4 regions of the Bradyrhizobium sp. 41S5 genome follow, and region 4 is predicted to be linked to each of the others. Evidence: predicted binding sites of a transcription regulator. Region 4 holds the regulator's gene; each other region holds the start of a gene.
The links. The regulator PhoB, encoded in region 4, activates phosphate uptake and scavenging genes when phosphate is short. The targets are predictions, from matches to a motif close to TGTCATNNANCTGTCAT.

Region 1: ppk2 (polyphosphate kinase 2) is a predicted target of PhoB. The motif match lies at 2,990-3,006, and genes of this name have one in related genera.
Region 2: HAP47_RS24290 (phospholipase C) is a predicted target of PhoB. The motif match lies at 2,486-2,502, and genes of this name have one in related genera.
Region 3: HAP47_RS17955 (DUF47 domain-containing protein) is a predicted target of PhoB. The motif match lies at 2,203-2,219, and genes of this name have one in related genera.

What each region holds. Positions count from the first base shown of each region.
Region 1 covers NZ_CP083721.1:6,121,782-6,127,472, forward strand. The annotation lists gene HAP47_RS29490 (Spy/CpxP family protein refolding chaperone) at 1-1,100, shown strand, start outside; gene HAP47_RS29495 (hypothetical protein) at 1,179-1,574, opposite strand; gene HAP47_RS29500 (fumarylacetoacetate hydrolase family protein) at 1,741-2,913, opposite strand; gene ppk2 (polyphosphate kinase 2) at 3,061-4,008, shown strand; gene HAP47_RS29510 (transporter substrate-binding domain-containing protein) at 4,163-5,041, shown strand; gene HAP47_RS29515 (amino acid ABC transporter permease) at 5,170-5,691, opposite strand, start outside.
Region 2 covers NZ_CP083721.1:4,975,477-4,981,167, reverse strand. The annotation lists gene hydA (dihydropyrimidinase) at 1-1,273, shown strand, start outside; gene HAP47_RS24295 (alpha/beta fold hydrolase) at 1,319-2,203, shown strand; gene HAP47_RS24290 (phospholipase C) at 2,517-4,226, shown strand; gene HAP47_RS24285 (cytochrome-c peroxidase) at 4,263-5,582, shown strand; gene HAP47_RS24280 (aldo/keto reductase) at 5,655-5,691, shown strand, end outside.
Region 3 covers NZ_CP083721.1:3,779,940-3,785,630, forward strand. The annotation lists gene HAP47_RS17940 (ABC transporter substrate-binding protein) at 1-213, shown strand, start outside; gene HAP47_RS17945 (branched-chain amino acid ABC transporter permease) at 278-1,141, shown strand; gene HAP47_RS17950 (branched-chain amino acid ABC transporter permease) at 1,143-2,111, shown strand; gene HAP47_RS17955 (DUF47 domain-containing protein) at 2,259-2,903, shown strand; gene HAP47_RS17960 (inorganic phosphate transporter) at 2,918-3,922, shown strand; gene sugE (quaternary ammonium compound efflux SMR transporter SugE) at 3,981-4,295, opposite strand; gene HAP47_RS17970 (peptide chain release factor 3) at 4,452-5,691, shown strand, end outside.
Region 4 covers NZ_CP083721.1:1,036,711-1,042,401, forward strand. The annotation lists gene pstC (phosphate ABC transporter permease subunit PstC) at 1-164, shown strand, start outside; gene pstA (phosphate ABC transporter permease PstA) at 169-1,014, shown strand; gene pstB (phosphate ABC transporter ATP-binding protein PstB) at 1,011-1,832, shown strand; gene phoU (phosphate signaling complex protein PhoU) at 1,930-2,646, shown strand; gene phoB (phosphate regulon transcriptional regulator PhoB) at 2,777-3,487, shown strand; gene HAP47_RS04935 (GcrA family cell cycle regulator) at 3,728-4,240, opposite strand; gene HAP47_RS04940 (aspartate aminotransferase family protein) at 4,727-5,691, shown strand, end outside.

The DNA.
Region 1 (5,691 bases), 3.4 Mb from region 4:
CCGCCGGGGCAGCCTGGGGGTATCACAACCACACTGGCGGCTGGTGGTGGCGCCATCCGCATGGCGGTTTCGGCTGGGTCGGCCCGGTATTCTGGCCCTACGCCTATTACGATCTCTATGACTATGCGTGGTGGGGCGATGACTACGATCCGTACTTCTGGGATTATGGCTATGGCGACATCTATACCGGCCTGTTCGGCCCGTATGATTACGATGCGCTGAGCGGCTATGCCGAGTATCTGCCGAGTCATAGGGCTTCGCGACAGCCGGCACCGTCCAGCAGTTCAGCCCAGGCCGAGACGACGACGCTTGCCGACATGTGCGGCAGCGACAGAAGCGATATCGCGGGCTTCCCGATCGAGCAATTCCGCAGCGCCATTGAGCCCAATGCGGAGCAGAGTGCTGCGCTCGACGACCTCGCGAGCGCGTCGCAGAAGGCGTCCGAGACCATTCTCAATTCATGTCCCAAGGACGTACCGTTGACGGCGCCGAGCCGCCTCGCCGCAATGCAGCAGCGGCTCCGGGCCATGCGCGACGCGGTCGGTATTCTTCAGCCGGCGCTGGAGAAGTTTTACGGGCTGCTCAGTGACGACCAGAAAGCCAAGGTGACGGCGCTGGCAGCGGATCAGCGCCGCACCAGGCGTCAGGCGACGTCAGGCAACGGCGATTGCGGCGCGGCGCAGCCTGCCGCCATCCAATGGCCGGGCGAGGTCATCGAACGCGACGTCAAGCCAACCGACGCGCAGCGGGCGAGCCTCGATGCCTTGCGGGACGCTGCGACAAAGGCCGAGGACACATTGAAATCGTCCTGTCCGCCCACCGATGCACGCACGCCACCGGCACGCCTTGCGGCGGTCGGAACGAGACTCGATTCCCTGCTTCAGGCGATCGGCACGGTGCGTCCGGCCGTGGACACTTTCTACAACGCGCTCAGCGACGAGCAGAAGGCCGCGTTCGACGCTGTCGGCTCCGAGCGGGACGGCGGCAGGAGCGCGATGGCCGCCGCAGGCGGTGACGAACCGCCGCGAAGCCATCATCGCCGTCACCACCATCATGGGCCGAATATCGGCGGCATGATTTTCCGGATGATCGGTTTGTGAGGCGCGCGATCGCCTCGCGCCTATGGCGGTGGCATATCCCGCGGTATCTCAACGGGACAACCAGCCGGAGCGTCCAAGCTACGGCGCGATCCATATGCCAATCACGATGATCGCCAGTGAGACGGCAATCACCAGCATATCGGTCGTGAGCCAATCAGGCATTCCGTTCGATGGCTGCTCGCTCATGTCCGCGACTCCTTCTGTTCGCGTCGAGCCAGTATGGTGAAGCGGAGCAGCGCGAACGAGGATGAACTGGATCACATAAGGGCGCGACAAGCGGTCGCTCCGAATTTCATGCATCAGCGCGCCCTCAAGTTGCAGCACGCGATTGATCTGCAGCGCAGGTTTCTGAACATGTTCGACAACGGCGGCGGCGACGGCAAGCACAATAGCACGTCTTGGCCGGACGTGGAGCCGCGCCTCGTATGGCAGAACGACGTGCACCGTCATTGCGAGCGAAGCGAAGCAATCCATGGTGCCGCAAGGAGGGATGGGATTGCTTCGTCGCTTCGCTCCTCGCAATGACAAGGAGCGGGGTGCGTAGGGTGGGTTAGCGGAAGCGTAACCCACCATGACGCGCGGCAAGATGGTGGGTTACGCTTTGCTGACCCACCCTACGTGCAACGTGCTGCGCTCCTCCTCACAGCACCTTGCGCTGCGCGAGGTTCTTCATCAGCGCGCCAACGCCGAAGGTCCAGGGCTCGCACTCGTCGCTGCCCCGCATGCGGTTGACGAGCTTGCCGAGCTGCGGCGCTTCGATGGTGACGATGTCGTCGCGCTTGTGGGTGAAGCCTTCGCCCTTGGCGTCGCGGTCCTTGACCGGCGCGAACATCGTGCCGAGGAACAGCGCAAAGCCGTCGGGATATTGATGCACGGGGCCGATGGTCTGGGCAACCAGATCGGTCGGGTCGCGGCTGATCTTGGAGATCGAGGAATGGCCCTCGAGCACGAAGCCGTCGGCGCCCTTCACGGTGAGGCCGACATCCATCTTCCTGACGTCGTCAAGCGAGAACGTCCCGTCGAACAGCCGCAGCAACGGGCCGATCGCGCAGGAGGCGTTGTTGTCCTTGGCCTTCGACAGCAAGAGCGCCGAGCGGCCCTCGAAATCGCGCAGGTTGACGTCGTTGCCGAGCGCGGCGCCGACGATCTTGCCGGCGGCGGAGACGACAAGCACGACCTCCGGCTCCGGATTGTTCCAGGTCGATTTCGGATGCAGACCGGCATCCATGCCGGTGCCGACCGAGGACAGCGTCGGCGCCTTGGTGAACACTTCGGCGTCGGGACCGATGCCGACCTCCAGATACTGGCTCCAGGCGTTCTGGTCGATCAGCACCTGCTTCAACCGCATCGCCGGCTCGGAGCCCGGCTTCAGCTTGGAGAGATCGTCGCCGACCAGGCGCACCACCTCGTTGCGGATTGCCTCCGCCGACGACGGATTGCCGCGTGCCCGCTCCTCGATCACGCGCTCCAGCATCGAGATCGCGAAGGTGACGCCGGCGGCCTTCAGCACTTGCAGGTCGACCGGCGCGAGCAGATGCGGTCTTGTCGCGTCGCGGCCGTCGGGCGGCGTGTTGGCGAGGATCGCCCCGAAATCGCCGATCCGCTCGCCGCGTGTGCCACGCAAGGCGGCCGCGGGATCGGCTTCCTCGCACAGCGCGCTCACGGTGGGGAAGCGCGCGGTGACGTCGAACACGCCGTCACCCCGCACCGCGACCACGGCGGGCCCGCCCGCCTGCGGCAGCCAGACCCGTCCGACCAGCGTGCCGGCGGTGCCGTCCTCGGGCAGGACGTCTTGTGGCGTGAGCGAAATCATCGGCGTCTCCTTTTTTGATCTTGTCATTGCTTGTTAGCACAGTCCCGCCGGCTGCGTGAAACAGCGGTCATGCCAATGTCATAGAGGGGTAACATCGCCCGTCAATGCTCCCGCCGATCGATCTAACACGCTGAAAGACGGACCTTCATGACCGCCTCCGACCTCACCGACGAAGCCGCCCGAGATGAAGCCTTGCGCGAGGAAGCCCTGCGCGCCCGCATCCACCAGGAGATGGCCGACAGCTTCGACGAGGAACTCGAGCTGGAGCTCGACGACATGAGGCTCGACGAGCTCGACCACGACGGGGCCGCCGCAAGGCCGTCGATCGACCGCAAGCTCTACTTCCGCGAATTGCTGCGGCTGCAGGGCGAGCTGGTCAAGCTGCAGGACTGGGTGCAGCACGAGAAGCAGAAGATCGTCGTGCTGTTCGAGGGCCGCGATTCCGCCGGCAAAGGCGGCGTCATCAAGCGCATCACCCAGCGGCTCAACCCGCGCATCTGCCGCGTCGCGGCGTTGCCGGCGCCGAACGAGCGCGAACGCACGCAATGGTACTTCCAGCGCTATGTCTCGCATCTTCCGGCTGGCGGCGAGATCGTGCTGTTCGACCGCAGCTGGTACAACCGCGCCGGCGTCGAGAAGGTGATGGGGTTCTGCAACGACGAGCAGTATGAGGAGTTCTTCAGGTCGGTGCCGGAGTTCGAACGCATGCTGATCCGCTCCGGCATCATCCTGCTGAAATACTGGTTCTCGATCACCGACGAGGAACAGGCGTTCCGCTTCTCGATGCGGATCCACGATCCGCTGAAGCAGTGGAAGCTGAGCCCGATGGATGTCGAGGCGCGGACCCGCTGGGAGCTTTACACCAAGGCCAAGGAAACGATGCTGGAGCGCACGCATCTGCAGGACTCGCCGTGGTGGATCGTCGATGCCGTCGACAAGAAGCGCGCCCGGCTGAACTGCATCTCGCACCTGTTGAGCCAGATCCCCTATCAGCAGGTCACCTACCAACCGGTGGTGCTACCGCCGCGGGTGCGCAACCCCGACTATCACCGCGGCCCGATCCCGCCGGAGATGTATGTGCCGGGAACGTATTGATGGTGGTCGTTTCCCCTCTCCCCGCAAAGCGCGGGGAGAGGTGAAAAGCTAGGCATCTCTCCTTCCCCTCGCCTACCAATGGCGCAGGCGCGCGCACTTGCTGGCACCGGATACCGACGCTAGGCTTCCCCCGATCTGGTGCAGGGAGGCTTGCTTGACTCAATCCGACGACGTCACAATTTCCGAAGATCGCCGCGACGCGCTGCGCTATGCGCTCGGGATCGGCAGCGGCGCGGCGCTCGCGGCCGCCATGGCCACCCCGGCCGCGGCGCAGACCCAGGCCGACAACACCCTGGATCGCATCAGGGGCAACAAGGTGCTGCGGATCGCGGTGCTGCCGGGCGAGCTGCCCTATTTCAACAAGGACCTCGCCACCGGCACCTGGTCCGGCTTCTCGATCGAGATGGCCAACGACCTCGCCAAGCTGCTCGACGTCAAGCTGGAATATGTCGAGTCGACCTATGGCAATTCAATTCTCGATCTGCAGGCCAACAAGATCGACCTCGGCTTTGCGCTCAACCCGACGCCGCAGCGGGCGCTGGTGGTGGATTTTACCAATCTGGTGTTCCCGCATCCGTTCGGCGCGATGCTGAAGAAGGGGCTGGAGGCCAAGACCTGGGCCGACATCAACAAGCCCGAGGTCAAGATCGCGGTCGACGTCGGCTCGGCCAACGAGGCGGTGGCCCGGCGCTTCGCGCCGAACGCCACCATCAAGTCGCTGAAGTCGCGCGACGAGGTGATGCTGGAAATGTCGTCGGGCCGCGTCGATTGCGTGGTCAACGCGCTGGTGCTCGGGCTGACCGCGATCGCCAAAAATCCGAACCTCGGCACCTACAAGATCCTGGCCTCGCCCTCGGTGACGATTGCGAGCGGCATGGCGGTGCGGCGCGAACAGGACAAGCGCTGGCGCGATTTCCTGTCGGTGTGGGTCGACTACAACCGCGGCATCGGCCAGATGCGCGAATGGTTCGTCAAGGGCCTCGGCCTCGCCGGCGTCAAGGCTGAGGACGTGCCGGTGGAGCTGAATATCTAGCGAGTGATGCTCTGCCTCCATCAACTCGTCATGCCCGGGCTTGACCCAGGCATCCACGCCTTCGTTTCCACAAAAAGAAAGACGTGGATGGCCGGGCCGAGCCCGGCCATGACGGTGCCGCGAGAGCTTCACACCTTGTCGTAGGTCAGCCCGCGCTCCAGCCGGCGCGCCACCAGCGTCGAGGGAAACAGGATCGCAAAATAGATCAGCGCCACGATGGTGTAGACCTCCAGCGGCCGGTAGGTGTCGGCGTTGATCAGCGTCGCATTGTAGACGAGATCGGGCACCGCGATGATCGAGACCAGCGAGGTGTTCTTCAGCTGCGTCACCGACTGGTTGACATAGGGCGCCATCATCGGCTTCAGCGCCTGCGGCAGGATCACGAGCCGCATCAGGCGCCAGCCGCGGAAGCCGAGCGCCTTCGCGGCGTCCCACTGCCCGACCGGCACGCTCTCGATCGAGCCGCGCACGATCTCGGCATAGAACGCGCCGCCATAGAGCGACAGCACGCTGACCGCTGCGACATGCGCCGGGATGTTGACGCCGATCACGACCGGAAAGGCGTAGTAGAACCAGATGATCTGCACCAACAGCGGCGTGCAACGGAACAGCTCGATATAGGCGATCAGGAGCCAGTCGATCACCGGAAT
Region 2 (5,691 bases), 3.9 Mb from region 4:
CGACCGGCTGGTGCTGCCCGGCGGCATCGACAGCCACGTCCATTTCGCCCAGCCGTCGGGCGACGGCATCGTGATGGCCGACGGCTTTGCCAGCGGTACCCGCTCGGCGGCGTTCGGCGGCAACACCACCGTGCTGCCGTTCTGCCTGCAGGAGAAGGGCCAGACGCTGCGCGAGGCGCTCAAGCACTACCATTCGCTGGCCGAAGGCGAATGCCATGTCGACGTCGCCTTCCATCTGATCGTCACCGATCCGACCGAGCACGTGCTGGGCCAGGAGCTGCCGGCGCTGGTCGAGGACGGCTATACCTCGCTCAAGGTCTTCATGACCTATGAGGGGCTGGCGCTGTCGGATCGCGAGCTGCTCGAGACCATGTCGGTCGCGCGCGAGACCGGTGCGATGCTGATGGTGCATGCGGAAAACTTCGACGCGATCCGCTTCCTAACCGACCGGCTCGAACGCGCCGGCAACGCCGCGCCGCGCTTCCACGCCGCCTCGCGGCCGATCCCGGTCGAGCGCGAGGCCACCCATCGCGCGATCTCGCTGTCCGAGCTGGTCGACGTGCCGATCATGATCGTGCATGTCTCGAACCGCGAGGCGATGGACGAGATCCGGCGCGCGCAGCAGCGGGGCTTGCGGGTGATGGGCGAAACCTGTCCGCAATACCTTGTCCTGACCGAGAAGGATCTCGACCAGCTCAACATGGAAGGCGCAAAGTACGTCTGCTCGCCGCCGCCGCGCGATGTCGCCAGCCAGCAGGCGTGCTGGGAAGGCTTGCAGCAGAAAGTGTTCTCGGTGTTCTCGTCGGACCATTGCCCGTTCCGCTACGACGACCCGCAAGGAAAGCTCGCGCCCAAGGGGCGTACCAGCTTCCGCTGGGTGCCGAACGGCATCCCGGGGGTGGCGACGCGGCTGCCGATCCTGTTCTCCGAGGGCGTGGTGAAGGGGCGCATCGACCTCAACAGCTTCGTCGCCTTCAGCGCCACCAATCACGCCAAGATCTACGGCCTCTATCCGCGCAAAGGCACGATCGCCGTCGGCTCCGATGCCGACATCGCGCTGTGGGACCCCAAGCGCAAGGTGACGATCCGCCACGAGCTGATCCATGACGGCTCCGACTACACGCCCTATGAAGGGCTCGAGGTCACCGGCTGGCCGGTGCTGACCATGGTGCGCGGCAAGGTGGTCGTCGACGACGGGGCCCTTGTCGGCAGCAAGGAGCACGGCACATACTTGCCGCGCGCCAAACCTCCGGCGGGAGCGACCATCCCGTAACACGCGAAGGAAGTAACCCGCGAAACAAGAAGGCAGGAGACCACCATGCCCTACGCGACAACAGATGACGGCGTGCGGCTCTATTTCGAGGAGACCGGATCCGGCCATCCCGTGATCCTGGTCCATGAATTCGCCGGCGATTTGCGCAGCTACGAGCCGCAGATGCGGCATTTCGGCAAGCGCTTCCGCACCATCGCCTATAATGCGCGCGGCTTTCCGCCGTCTGACGTGCCCGACGATGTCTCGTCCTATTCGCAGGCACGCGCCGCCGACGATATTCTTGCCGTGCTCGATCACATCGGCGCGCCGAAGGCGCATATCATCGGCCTCTCGATGGGCGGCTTCGCGACCTTGCACTTCGGACTGCGTCACCCGACGCGGGCGCTGTCGCTGTGCATCGGCGGCTGCGGTTATGGTGCGGAGCTCGACAAGCGCGAGACGTTTCGCGCCGAAGCCGACGTGATCGCGGCCATGATCCGCAAGGACGGCATGCCGGCGTTCGCCGAACGCTACGCCTACGGTCCGACCCGCGTGCAGTACGAGAACAAGGACCCGCGCGGCCACGCCGAGTTCAAGGCCATGCTTGCCCAGCACTCGGCGGTGGGATCCGCCAACACCCAGCAGGGCGTGCAGAAGGAGCGTCCCTCGCTCTACACGCTGGTCGACGAGATGAAGCGCATCACGGTGCCGACACTGATCATCACCGGCGACGAGGATTGGCCGTGCCTGCTGCCGGGCATCCTGATGAAGCAGAGCATTCCGTCCGCCGCGCTCGCCGTCATGCCGAACTGCGGTCATGCCATCAACATCGAGGAGCCCGACGAGTACAACCGGATCGTCGGCGAATTCCTGGCGCAGGTCGAAAGCCGCCGCTGGCCGCAGCGCGATCCGAGAGCGGTGAGTGCTTCGATCACGGGGATGAAGGACTAGTTGGCTCGGCCGGATACGTCGCGTTGAATTGTGCGACTACAGGAATAGTCCTGGATCGTGCGCGCATGAAAACGTGGTACGCGCGGATGTAGGTCTCATCATGACGCGCGTGCCGGCGTCATTGGGGTCGCGATCGATTTGATGACATCGATGCAATATCTGTTCACGCGTGCCGCAACCGGCGCGTGAAATCGAACGCATGACGATTGCGTCGCGATGACGCATCAATCGCAAAACCGACACAGGGCTGTTACGCGCGCTGGCTAATGTGTCGCATGTCGACGTCATAAATCCTTAAAAAATGGGGCAAGAAGTGAAGGTGAAATTCCTTTCAACGGTCGGAGTCTGTCTTGTCGCTGCTGCTGCAGTGGTGTGCAGCGCGGCTGCTCACGACGATGATAGAGATCACGATCATCGTCATCCGCACGACATTCACACGGCAACGCCGATCAAGCATCTCGTCGTGATCTTCAACGAGAACCGCTCGTTCGATCACTATTTCGCAACCTACCCGAATGCGGCCAACCCGACCGGCTCCATTCCGTTCAAGGCGAAGCCGCATACACCGAAGGTCAACAACCTCGCCAACGCCAATCTGCTGACCAACAACCCGAACCTCAACCCGGCCAACGGCACGGGCGCGACCAATCCGTTCCGGCTCGATCGCACCCAGGCCAACACGCGCTCGCAGAACCACGCCTACACGCCCGAGCAGCAGGCGGTCGACAACGGCAACGAAGACCTGTTTCCGAAGTTCACCGGCCGCGGCACCGCCGGCGGTGTCGGCGCGTTCGGCACCAACGGGCAGGTGATGGGCTATTTCGACGGCAACACCGTCACCGCGTTCTGGAATTACGCCCAGAACTTCGCGATGAGCGACAACACCTGGACCGACACCTTTGGTCCGTCGACGCCCGGCGCGCTCGAGGTGGTCGCCGGCCAGACCAACGGTGCGCAGAACATCGTCGGCACGACGTCGTCGATCGCCGACGGGCAGGGCGGCCTGACCTTGATCGGCGATACCGACCCTGCCTATGACTCCTGCTCGAGCACGACCAGCCAGGTCCTGATGACCAGCAAGAACATCGGCGACCTGCTCAACGCCGAGCACATCAGCTGGGGCAGCTTCATGGGCGGCTTCGACCTGACGCTCAAGAACAGCAACGGCACCACCAACTGCCTCCGCAGCACCTTCTCGAGCAACGTCAACGGCAGCATCGTTGACTACATCCCGCACCACGCCTGGTTCCAGTACTACAAGTCGACCGCCAACCCGACCCATGCGCGGCCTAGCTCGGTGAACGCGATCGGCCACACCTACGTTCCCGGCAGCAAGACGGTCGATCCGGCCAATCATGCCTACGATCTCGAGGACTTCTATGCCTCGGTGAAGGCCGGCAACTTCCCGGCCGTCTCCTACATCAAGATGCCGGCCTATCAGGACGGCCATCCCGGCAACTCCGATCCGCTCGACGAGCAGGCGGGCAATGTCGAGTTGATCAACTTCCTGCAGACGCAGAAGGAGTGGCGCGAGACCGCGGTCATCATCACCTATGACGACTCCGACGGCTGGTATGACCACCAGTACATCGCACCGACCAGCGCCTCGTATGATCCGACCGCCGACCAGGTCAACGGTCCCGGTCAGTGCGGCCGCGGTATCGGCAAGCAGACGCAGCCGAACGGCCTCAACGGCCAGCCGGTGAACGGCCGCTGCGGTCCCGGCACGCGGATCCCGTTCCTGCTGATCTCACCTTACGCCAAGAAGAACTTCGTCAGCCACACGCGCATCTCGCAGGCGTCCGTCGTGCGCTTCATCGAAGACAACTGGCTGCACGGCCAGCGTCTCGGCGGCGGCGCATTCGACGACAGCGTCGAATCGATCACCGACATGTTCGACTTCGATCATGGCCACGATCACGATCACGATCACGACCGCGACGATCAGCAGAACAAGCTGTTCCTCGATCCGACGGCCGGCACGGTCATCGTTAGCCCGTCTGATGATCATCACCATCACTAACGCTCTGGGATCACTGGACGTCATATGAACGGCCGCATGTTGTGGCTTCTCGGCGCCGGCCTGCTCTGCATGGCCGGCGCTGTTGCGGCAGTCGAGACGCAAGGACTTCCGGGGACGAATCCGCATCCGGTGCAGCTCAGGCGTCCGCCGATCGCCCTGCTGTCCGGCATGGCGCAGCTCGGCCAGAAGATATTCTTCGACGCGTCGCTGTCGTCGTCGGGCGCATTGTCCTGCGCCTCCTGTCACAGTCCGGATCACGCCTACGGACCGCCCAATGATGCCGCGGTCATGTCCGGCGGGCCCGCGCAATCGCGGCAGGGTACGCGCGCCGTGCCAAGCCTGACCTATCTGGAGCGGCAACCAAATTTCAGCATCGGGCCGGAGAAGGACGAGGACGACAACGTCGTCGACTTCGCGCAACTGGCCGCGGCAGGTCAGCAGGCTGCGCGTGCGAAAAAGGTCGCGACCGTGGCCGCGGCGTCGGCGGTCAACATCGTGCCGCAGGGTGGACTGTTCTGGGACGGCCGCGCTGATACGCTGCAGGACCAGGCGATCTTCCCGCTGCTCGATCCCAATGAGATGGATGGCGGCAGCATCGAGGTGGTGGCGCAGAAGCTGCGCCAGGCTAGCTATGCCCCGCGCTTTGCCGAACTGTTCGGCGCTCAGGTCTTCGACAACACGCGGCTGCTGGTCGCGGAGGCGATGTTCGCGGTCGCGCGCTATCAGGTCGAGGAACCGAGCTTCCATCCCTACAGCAGCAAGTTCGACTACTGGCTGGAAGGCAGGGCACGACTGGGCGAGAACGAGTTGCGCGGCCTGCAATTGTTCAACGATCCGGACAAGGCCAATTGCGCCGGCTGCCATACCTCGGCGCCGACCCGCGACGGCCTGCCGCCGCTGTTTACCGATCACCAGTATGAGGCGCTTGGCGCGCCGCGCAACGCCGCGCTCGCCAGCAACCGCGATCCGAACTACTTCGATCTCGGGGTCTGCGGTCCGTATCGCACCGACATTGCCGAGCAGACGCAATATTGCGGGATGTTTCTGACGCCGACCTTGCGCAACACCGCAGCCCGCCGCGTGTTCTTCCACAACGGCGTCTTCACGAGCCTTGAGCAGGTGCTCGATTTCTATAACTTCCGCGATACCAATCCGGAGAAGGTCTACCCGCGTGCGGCCGACGGTACAGTGCGGAAATACGACGATCTGCCGGAAAAGCATCACGGCAATGTCGACGTCGCCGATCCGCCGTTCGAGCGCCATCTCGGCGACACACCCGCGATGACCGCGCAGGACGAAGCCGACATCATCGCCTTCCTGAAGACGTTGACCGACGGTTACCAGCCGGAGTGGTGAGCGGTCGCAACGGCTCATGGCGGAACCCATGCGTGAGTTGGCAGGTCCTCGTCATGCGCGCATAATGCGTGCATGAATGTAGTCGAAGGCAACGGTGCCGGTATTCCCG
Region 3 (5,691 bases), 2.7 Mb from region 4:
AAGATGAAGACCATCCCGACCGACGATCCGCTGTTCGGCAAGGGCGAGGTCGAGGCCAACGGCCGCGTCACCCACGACGCCTATCTGTTCGAAGTGAAGAAGCCCTCGGAGTCCAAGGGGCCGTGGGACTTCTACAAGCTGGTCGGCACCGTGCCGGGCAACCAGGCCTTCACGCCGCTCGACAAGAGCACCTGTGCGCTTCTGAAGAAGTGACGATCATGCCCGCCGGCCATGCGCGTGGCCGGCGGGCTTCATCTATCTAGCGAAAGCTCATTCGATGCAGGCTCTCTACGCACAGCTTCTGGTGGGACTGATCAACGGCTCGTTCTACGCGCTGCTCAGTCTGGGGCTCGCCGTCATCTTCGGCATGCTCAACATCATCAATTTCGCGCATGGCGCACTCTACATGATGGGCGCCTTTGTGGCGTATTTCCTGCTCAATCTGGGCGGCATCAACTACTGGTGGGCGCTGCTCATCGCACCTGTCATCGTCGGCATCTTCGGCATGATCCTCGAGCGGACCATGCTGCAATGGCTCGCCGGCCTCGACCACCTCTACGGACTGCTGCTGACGTTCGGCATCGCGCTGATCGTGCAGGGCGTGTTCCAGAATTATTTCGGCTCCTCCGGCCTGCCTTACTCGATCCCGGATCAGCTCAAGGGCGGCGTCAATCTCGGCTTCATGTTTCTGCCGATCTATCGCGGCTGGGTCGTGATCTTCTCGCTGGTGGTGTGCCTTGCCACCTGGTTCCTGATCGAGAAGACGCAACTCGGCGCCTACTTGCGCGCGGCCACCGAGAACCCGACGCTGGTGCGGGCCTTCGGCATCAACGTGCCGCGCATGATCACGCTGACCTACGGGCTCGGCGTCGGTCTCGCCGCGCTCGCCGGCGTGCTGTCGGCGCCGATCAACCAGGTTCGTCCGCTGATGGGCGCCGATCTCATCATCGTGGTGTTCGCGGTGGTCGTGATCGGTGGCATGGGCTCGATCATGGGCTCGATCATTACCGGCTTCGCGCTCGGCGTGATCGAGGGACTGACCAAGTATTTTTATCCCGAGGCCTCCAACACCGTGGTGTTTGTCCTGATGGTGGTGGTGTTGCTGGTGAAGCCAACGGGACTGACGGGACGGGCGGCTTGATATGTCAGCATTGACCGACGATACACTTCCGGTGACGCCGCGCGCGGTGCGCGACGAGATGATCGTATTCGCCGTGATGGCGGTGCTGCTCGCAGTGGTGCCGTTCACGGGGATCTATCCCTTCTTCGTCATGCAGGCGCTGTGCTTCGCGCTGCTCGCCTGCGCCTTCAACCTTTTGATCGGCTATGGCGGCCTGCTGTCGTTCGGCCACGCCATGTTCCTCGGCACCGCCGGCTACGTCTCGGCGCATGCGCTGAAGGTGTGGGGGTTGCCGCCGGAGCTTGGCATCGTGGCCGGCACCGCCGCGGCCGCCTTGCTCGGCCTCGTCACCGGCTTCATCTCGATCCGCCGCCAGGGCATCTACTTCTCGATGATCACGCTGGCGCTGTCGCAGCTGCTCTATTTCATCTATCTGCAGGCGCCGTTCACCCATGGTGAAGACGGCATCCAGGGCATTCCGCAGGGGCGCCTGTTCGGGATCTTCGACCTGTCGAAGCCGACGGTGCTCTACTACGTCGTGCTGGCCGGATTCCTCGCCGGCTTCCTGCTGATCTACCGCACCATCAACTCGCCGTTCGGCGAGGTGCTGAAATCGATCCGCGAGAACGAGCCGCGCGCGATCTCGCTCGGCTACAAGACCGACCAGTACAAGATGCTGGCCTACATCCTGTCGGGCACGCTGGCGGGCTTTGCCGGCTCGCTGAAGGTGTTCGTGGCGCAGAACGCCTCTCTCACCGACGTGCACTGGTCGATGTCCGGCGAAATCGTGCTGATGACGCTGGTCGGCGGCCTCGGTACCATCTTCGGCCCGGTGGTCGGCGCATTCGTGATCATCGCCATGCAGCAATATCTCGCCGGTTTCGGCCAGTGGGTGACGGTGATCCAGGGCGTGATCTTCGTGGCCTGCGTGCTGCTGTTCCGGCGCGGCCTGGTCGGCGAGCTGGCCCACCTGCTGCGGCGGTCGCTGTAGGGCAGGGTAACCGATTTGCTGCCGACGACATAGCGGTGGACGACCGCCCGTTCGGGCGGTCGGTCCCGGTATTTTCCCCGCCAGATGCTCTATGACAGTTCTGTGACAGTCGCTAAAAGAGCTGTCCCGGAACGATGGAACTGAGACATGCTGCGCTGGTTTCGCGCCTTTCTGCCCAAGGAAGAGCGATTTTTCGACCTGTTCGCCCGCCACGCCCAGACCTCCGTGCAGTGCGCGCTGGCGCTGCAGGACATGCTGAAGGGCGGCGAGGAGACCCCGGTCTTCTGCCAGCGCGTCAACCAGTTCGAGAACGACGCCGATAGCGTCACCCGCGAGGTCCTGACCGCCGTTCGCCGTACCTTCATCACCCCGTTCGACCGCGGCGACATCAAGAACCTGATCACCGCGATGGATGACGCGGTCGACCAGATGCAGTCCACCGCAAAGGCGGTGATGCTGTTCGAGGTGCGGGAGTTCGAGCCCCCGATGCGCGAGATCGGCACCCTGATCGTCGAATCCGCCAATCTAGTCGTTCGCGCGCTGCCTCTGTTGCAGGCGATCGGCCAGAACGTCTCGATGCTGACCCAGATCACCGAGGAGCTGACCAAGCTCGAGGGCCGGGTCGACGATCTCCATGATATCGGGCTCAAGGAATTGTTCTTGAAGCACCGCAACGCCAACGCGATGGACTTCATCGTCGGCGCGGAGATCTACGATCACCTCGAGAAGGTGGCTGACCGCTTCGACGACGTCGCCAACGAGATCAACTCCATCGTGATTGAACAGGTTTAGGGCAGGGACATCACGTGGACGCCACGCTGGGTCTTCCGGTCCTGACTATCCTGATCGCGGTCGCGCTGCTGTTCGACTTCCTGAACGGCCTGCACGATGCCGCGAACTCGATCGCGACCATCGTCTCGACCCGCGTGCTGCGGCCGCAATATGCGGTGTTCTGGGCGGCGTTCTTCAACTTTGTCGCCTTCGCGGTGTTCGGCCTGCACGTCGCCAACACCATTGGCACCGGGATCATCGAGCCGTCGGTGGTGGACGCGACCGTGATCTTCGCGGCGCTAGTCGGCGCGATCGCTTGGAATGTGATCACCTGGGCGCTCGGCATTCCCTCGTCGAGTTCGCACGCGCTGATCGGCGGCCTGGTCGGCGCCGGCATGGCCAAGGCAGGCATTTCGGCGGCGGTGTGGAGCGGGCTCACCAAGACCTTGCTTGCGATCGTGCTGTCGCCGCTGGTCGGCTTCCTGCTGGCACTGGTGCTGGTTGCGATCGTGTCCTGGCTCTCGGTGCGCTCGACACCTTTCGCTGTTGATCGCGCCTTCCGGATTCTGCAATTCGCCTCGGCGTCGCTCTATTCGCTCGGCCATGGCGGCAACGACGCGCAGAAGACCATGGGCATCATCGCAGTGCTGCTCTACTCGCAGGGCCATCTCGGCGACAAGTTCGAGATTCCGTTCTGGGTCGTGCTGGCCTGCCAGAGCGCGATGGCGCTGGGCACCCTGATGGGGGGCTGGCGGATTGTGCGCACCATGGGGCTGCGGATCACAAAGCTGACGCCGATGCAGGGCTTTTGCGCCGAGACCGGGGGCGCCGCAACCCTGTTCATCGCGACCTATCTCGGGGTTCCGGTATCGACCACCCACACCATCACCGGCGCCATCGTCGGCGTCGGCGCCGCACGGCGGCTGTCCGCCGTGCGCTGGAACGTGGCAAGCTCGATTGTCTACGCCTGGGTGATCACGATCCCGGCCTCGGCTGCGGTTGCAGCCGCGACCTATTGGGCGGTGCAGGTTCTGAAGTAGCGTTTTCGAGCAAAGTGGAAGCCGGTTCGCGTCAAGAAAACGGGTCCAAAACAAGTAATCAACCGACCAGCTTCAAGCCGACGATGCCGGACACGATCAGCCCGATGCTGGCGAGCCGCATCGCGGTCGCGGGCTCGCCGAGCAGGATGATGCCGAGTGCCGCGGTGCCGACCGCGCCGATCCCGGTCCAGACCGCATAGGCGGTTCCAATCGGCAGCGTCTTCAGCGCGATGCCGAGCAGGATCACGCTGCCGGCCATCGCCGCGAGCGTCAGCACCGATGGCACCAGCCGCGAGAAGCCCTCGGTATATTTCAGCCCGATCGCCCAGCCGATCTCGAGCAGGCCTGCGGTGAACAGAATGGCCCAAGCCATAACGAACCCTCCGGATAAGGCAGGGTCGTCCCCGCGGATGGTATGGTGAGAAGAAGGTCGTCCTTCCGGTCCCTATATGTGGGTGGTGCGGCCATCCCGCATTGCGACAAAACGCCCTTGATTGCGCCCGTTTTCCCTGCCAAACGCTGCCCCGCCATGTCTGATACCGCTGTTTCAACCGAATCGCCGTCCCGCTCGCTGCTTTCCGAGGAAGTGGCGCGACGGCGCACCTTTGCGATCATCTCGCACCCGGACGCCGGCAAGACCACGCTGACGGAAAAGCTGCTGCTGTTCGGCGGCGCAATCAACCTCGCGGGCCAGGTCAAGGCCAAGGGCGAGCGCCGCAACACGCGCTCGGACTGGATGAAGATCGAGCGCGAGCGCGGCATCTCCGTCGTCACCTCGGTGATGACCTTCGAGTTCAACGACCTCGTGTTCAACCTCTTGGACACGCCGGGCCACGAGGACTTTTCGGAAGACACCTATCGCACGCTGACCGCGGTCGACTCCGCGGTGATGGTCATCGACGCCGCCAAAGGCATCGAGGCGCGCACGCGAAAACTGTTCGAGGTGTGCCGCCTGCGCGACATCCCGATCATCACCTTCATCAACAAGATGGACCGCGAGAGCCGCGACACGTTCGAGCTTTTGGACGAGATCGAGAAGACGCTGGCGCTCGACACCACGCCGATGACCTGGCCGGTCGGCCGCGGCCGCGACTTCCTCGGCACCTATGATGTCGTCAATGGCGGCGTGCGGCTGCTCGAGGGCGGCGGCGCCAAGACCGGCGCCACCGAGCAGATCGACATCGCCGATCTCGGCAAGCGCAATCCCAATCTCGACGTCGCCGAGGTCAGGGATGAGCTGGCGCTGGCCTCGGAAGCCTGCAAGCCGTTCGAGCTCGCGGCCTTCCGCGAGGGCCATCTGACGCCGGTCTATTTCGGCAGCGCGCTGCGCAATTTCGGCGTCGGCGACTTGCTGGAGGGTCTCGGCAAGTTCGCGCCGGCGCCGCGCGCGCAGGATTCCGATCTGCGCAAGGTCGAGGCGGCGGAGCCGCGCATGAGCGCGTTCGTGTTCAAGATCCAGGCCAACATGGATCCGAACCATCGCGACCGCATCGCGTTCGCCCGGCTGTGCTCCGGAAAACTCAGCCGCGGTATGAAGGCCAAGCTGGTGCGCACCGGCAAGAACATGAGCCTGTCGAGCCCGCAATTCTTCTTCGCCCAGGATCGCTCGGTGGCGGACGAGGCTTTCGCCGGTGACGTCGTCGGCATTCCGAACCACGGCACCTTGCGGATCGGCGACACCCTGACCGAGGGCGAGGATCTGACCTTCGTCGGCGTACCGAGCTTCGCGCCGGAAATCGTCCGCCGCGTTCGGCTGACAGATGCGATGA
Region 4 (5,691 bases):
GCACCACGATCTCGGCGGCGATCGCCTCCGAATTCGCCGAGAGCGACGGCCTGCACCAGTCCGGCCTGATCCTGCTCGGCCTCCTGCTGTTCGTCCTGACCTTCTTCGTGCTCGCCGGCGCCCGGCTGATGCTGATGCGGCTTGAAACGAAAGCGGGGAAATAGCGTTATGAACCCGATCTACAAATCCCGCCGCCGCAGCGACATCGTCATTCGCGCACTCTGTGTCTGCGCGGCGCTGTTCGGCGTCACCTGGCTGGCGCTGATCCTGTTCACTCTGGTCTACAACGGTCTTGCCGGCCTCAGCGTGCAGCTGTTCACCCAGAACACGCCGCCGCCGGGCTCGACCGAAGGCGGCCTGCTCAATGCCATCGTCGGCTCCGTCATCATGACGGTGATCGGCGTCGGCATCGGCGCGCCGCTCGGCCTGTTCGCCGGCACCTACCTCGCCGAATACGGCAAGCACGACAAGCTCACCTCGGTGATCCGCTTCATCAACGACATCCTGCTCAGCGCGCCCTCGATCATCATCGGCCTGTTCATCTACGGCGCGGTGGTGGTGCCGATGCGCGGCTTCTCGGCGATCGCAGGCAGTCTCGCGCTCGCCGTGATCGTGATCCCGGTCGTGCTGCGCACCACCGAGGACATGCTGCTGCTGGTGCCCAATCCGCTGCGCGAGGCGGCCTCCGCGCTCGGCCTGCCGCGCTCGCTGGTGATCAAGCGGATCGCTTATCGTGCTGCGCGTAGCGGCTTGATCACCGGCGTGCTGCTGGCGACCGCCCGCGTCGCCGGCGAGACCGCGCCGCTGCTGTTCACCGCGCTGTCGAACCAGTTTTTCAGTTGGGACTTGACCAAGACGATGGCCAACCTGCCAGTCACCATCAACAACTTCGTGCAGAGCCCCTACGCCTACTGGAAAGAGCTGGCGTGGAGCGGCGCACTGCTGATCACATTCACCGTGCTCGCGCTGAATATCGGCGCGCGTATCCTTGGTGCCGAAAGGGCCGCAAAATGACCGAGCTCTCCGTTTCAACCAGTAACCCGAGCCACGTTGCACCGCATACGCCGCTGCCGGAAGCGCCGCCGAAAGTCACGGTGCGCAACCTCAATTTCTATTACGGCGAGCACCACGCGCTGAAGAACATCAACCTGACGCTGGGCACCAACCGCGTCACGGCGTTCATCGGTCCGTCGGGCTGCGGCAAGTCGACCCTGCTGCGGATCTTCAACCGGATGTATGACCTTTATCCGGGCCAGCGCGCTACCGGTCAGCTGATGCTGGACCAGACCAACATTCTCGATCCCAAGCTCGACCTCAATCTGCTGCGCGCGCGGGTCGGCATGGTGTTTCAGAAGCCGACGCCGTTCCCGATGACGATCTACGAGAACATCGCCTTCGGCATCCGCCTCTACGAGAAGATCTCGAAGTCCGAGATGGACGACCGGGTCGAGAAGGCGCTGCGCGGCGGCGCGCTGTGGAACGAGGTCAAGGACAAGCTGAACGCCTCCGGCCTGTCGCTTTCCGGCGGCCAGCAGCAGCGCTTGTGCATCGCGCGCACCGTGGCGGTGCGGCCCGAGGTGATCCTGTTCGACGAGCCGTGCTCGGCGCTCGATCCGATCTCGACCGCCAAGGTCGAGGAGCTGATCCAGGAGCTCTCCGAGGACTACACGATCGCGATCGTCACCCACAACATGCAGCAGGCGGCGCGCGTCTCCGACAAGACCGCGTTCATGTATCTCGGTGAGCTGATCGAGTTCGACGACACCAACAAGATCTTCACCTCGCCGAGCGATCGACGCACCCAGGACTACATCACCGGCCGGTTCGGCTAGAGCATGATCCGGAAAAGTGGGCACCGGTTTTCCGATCGGATCATGCGAAACTGAGGACACCAAATCATGATCCTCGGGATCATGAGGGAGACAAGCGATGGCTTCTGAACATACCGCCAAGGCATTCGACAGCGACCTGCAGGAGTTGACCCGCCTGGTCGCCGAGATGGGCGGCCTCGTCGAGCGGATGATTACCGAGTCGGTCGACGCGCTGATCCGTCGCGACGTCGCGCTTGGCAAGCGCGTGGTCGCCGCCGACATCGAGATCGACAATCTGCAGCGCGTCATCGAAGAGCGCGCGGTGCTGACGATCGCCCGCCGCCAGCCGATGGCGATCGACCTGCGTGAAATCGTCAGCGCGATGCGCGTGGCCACCGACCTCGAGCGGATCGGCGACCTCGCCAAGAATATGGGCAAGCGCGTCGCGGCGCTGGAAAGCGATTTCCAGCCGCTGAAGCTGATCCGCGGCCTGGAGCACATGACCGACCTCGTGCTGTCGCAGGTCAAGTCGGTGCTCGACGCCTATGCCGCGCACGATCTGCCGGCGGCGATGAACGTCTGGAAGGGCGACGAGGAGGTCGATGCGATCTGCACCTCGCTGTTCCGCGAGCTGCTGACCTACATGATGGAGGATCCGCGCAACATCTCGTTCTGCATACATCTGATGTTCTGCGCCAAGAACATCGAGCGGATCGGGGATCACGCCACCAATATCGCCGAGACCGTGTTCTACATGATCGAGGGCCAGCAGATCACCGACAAGCGCCCGAAGGGCGACATGACCAATTTTGCCACCACTGTGCCGGGTACCTAGGACATGATCCGCGAGCGCGGAGCCGGATTGTCTTCACGACAAGTCGTTTCCGCGGGGATTATGCTCAGGAAAGTAAGCGTTTCGGTTTGCGTCTGGGCAACGGATCACCACAGAGAGAGAACTTGAACCGATGAGCGCACGCATTCTGGTAGTCGAAGACGAGGAAGCGCTGACGACACTGTTGCGCTACAACCTCGATGCGGAAGGCTACGATGTCGAAACGGTCGGGCGCGGCGACGATGCCGACACCCGCCTGAAGGAGCGCGTTCCCGACCTCGTGGTACTGGACTGGATGCTGCCGGGCCTGTCCGGCATCGAGCTGTGCCGCCGCCTGCGGGCGCGGCCCGAGACCAAGCAGCTTCCGATCATCATGCTGACCGCGCGCGGCGAGGAGAGCGAGCGCGTGCGCGGGCTTGCCACCGGCGCCGACGATTACATCGTCAAGCCGTTCTCGGTGCCGGAATTGCTGGCACGGGTGAAGGGCCTGCTGCGCCGCGCGAGCCCGGAGCGGCTTGCGACCGTGCTGACCTATGGCGACATCGAGCTCGACCGCGAGAAGCGCCGCGTGGCGCGCTCGGGACGTCCGATCGATCTCGGTCCGACCGAGTATCGGCTGCTCGAATTCTTCCTCGAGCATCCCGGCCGCGTGTTCAGCCGCGAGCAGCTGCTCGACAGCGTCTGGGGCCGCGACATCTATATCGATGAGCGTACCGTCGACGTGCACATCGGCCGCCTGCGCAAGCTGCTCAATCCGGGCCGCGAGCAGGATCCGATCCGCACCGTGCGCGGCGCCGGCTATGCGCTCGACGACCGCTTCGCGAAGGCCGAGCCGCAGCCGTAAGGCCTGCATGGCAACCTCAAGCCGCAACACGGCGTCGTCCCGGCGAAAGCCGGGACCCATACGCCGCGGCCGCCGCAATGGGCACGCGGCCAGACGGCTTTCTAACAATACGCATTCGGGGTTACGGGTCCCGGCTTTCGCCGGGACGACGCTGGTGGATAGTTCCGCGCTACGATCACACAAACAAATCCCCGCTTTCGCGGGGATTTGTTTTTGCAGTCCAGGCAGTTTCCCGAGTGCTTACTTGATCTGTGGCTTGGCCGACGGCCGGCGGCGATCGGCGGCGGGCTGGTAGGCGACGCGCGAGTGATGCGCGCAATAGGGCAGGCCGGCGAGCGCCTTGCCGCCGCAGAAGAAGAATTCCGGGCTTGAGGGATCGCCGACCGGCCAGTGGCAGGTGGCCTCGTTGAGCTCGAGCAGCGACAGCCGCTGGCTCATCGGCACCACGTTGTCGAAGGAGATCGGATCGGGCTCCATCTCGACCTCGAAGGCGTGCGCCAGCGCGGTGTTGCCGCGCGACACCGGGCGCGCCACCCGCATCATGTGCTGGGCGGGACGGGCCTTGCGCTGCCGCGGCGCAGCCGTGGAGGGGGCCTTGGCGCGGCCGGAGAGGCCGAGCCGATGTACTTTGCCGATCACGGCGTTTCGCGTCACATTGCCAAGTTCCGCCGCGATCTGGCTGGCCGAGAGGCCGGATTCCCAGAGCTTCTTCAGCTGCTCGACGCGATCGTCGGACCAGGTCAATACAGTCATCGCATTCTTCCTTTCGCATGGCGCCGGCCACTCATCGGAGCGGCGCTGCGAGCCAATCTGGACAAATATCCCTGCGGCCAGAATCCCTTAGCCCTCGCCGGGCACGGTGTTGCGCCCGAACGTTTACGCGTGACACGAAGGCTACTTAGAGGGTCCAGTACTGCCGCACGAGATGTCGTACCCGACAGGCCAAACGCTACAATATGGCGTGACTCTGGCGCAAGAGTCCGCGGCCGTGCGTCCACATGTTCCCGCAAAGTTAAGCATTGCTGTGAGGCTTTTCCACCGCTCCGGATTGCGCTGGTTTCGCATTGCAGGAAGGCCAGCAAAGGCCGGCTCCTGGCGATTGACACTTACCGGCCGCCGCATAGAATGTCCCGCACGTGCCGCCCGCAAAGGCGGCCGTTTTGTTTTCCGAAGCTGGCGGTTGCTGCGTAGGCGTCAAGGCGCGCGGCGATTGACGGTTTCAAACCGGCAGTGAACGCCATGACCAACGCCTCGTCGCATCTGCTCCCCGTCTTCGCCCGGGTCGATCTCGGCTTCGAGCGCGGCGAGGGCGCCTGGCTGATCGCAACCAACGGCGACCGCTATCTCGACTTCACCTCGGGCGTCGCGGTGAACGCGCTCGGGCATGCGCACCCGCATCTGGTCAAGGCGCTGCAGGAGCAGGCGACCAAGCTCTGGCACATGTCGAACCTGTTCAAGAGCCCGGACGGCGAGGTGCTTGCCGCGCGGCTGTGCGAGCAGAGCTTTGCCGACTTCGTGTTCTTCTGCAATTCCGGCGCCGAAGCGATGGAGGGGGTGATCAAGCTGGTGCGGCACCACCACTTCTCCAAGGGCCATCCCGAACGCTACCGCATCATCACCTTCGAAGGCGCCTTCCATGGCCGCACGCTGGGCACGCTGGCTGCGACCGGCTCGGCGAAATACCTCGAAGGTTTCGGCCCGCCGATGGACGGCTTCGACCAGGTGCCGCACGGCGACATCGAGGCGGTCAAGAAGGCGATCGGCCCGCACACCGCCGGCATCCTGATCGAGCCGGTGCAGGGCGAGGGCGGCGTGCGCTCGGCGCCGCAGGCGTTCTTCAAGGCGCTCCGCGCGCTGTGTGACGAGCATGGCCTGCTGCTGGCGTTCGACGAGGTGCAGACCGGCATGGGCCGCACCGGCGAGCTGTTCGCCTACAAGCGCACCGGCGTCACGCCGGACGTGATGTCTCTGGCGAAGGCGCTCGGCGGTGGGTTCCCGATCGGCGCGGTGCTGGCGACCGCGGACGCTGCGGCCGGCATGGCGCCGGGCTCGCACGGCTCGACTTTCGGCGGTAATCCGCTCGCGGTCGCCGCCGCCAATGCCGTGCTCGACGTCATGCTCAAGCCCGGCTTCTTCGAGCACGTGCAGAAGATGTCGCTGCTGCTCAAGCAGAAGCTCGCTTCCGTCGTGGACCGCTATCCCGG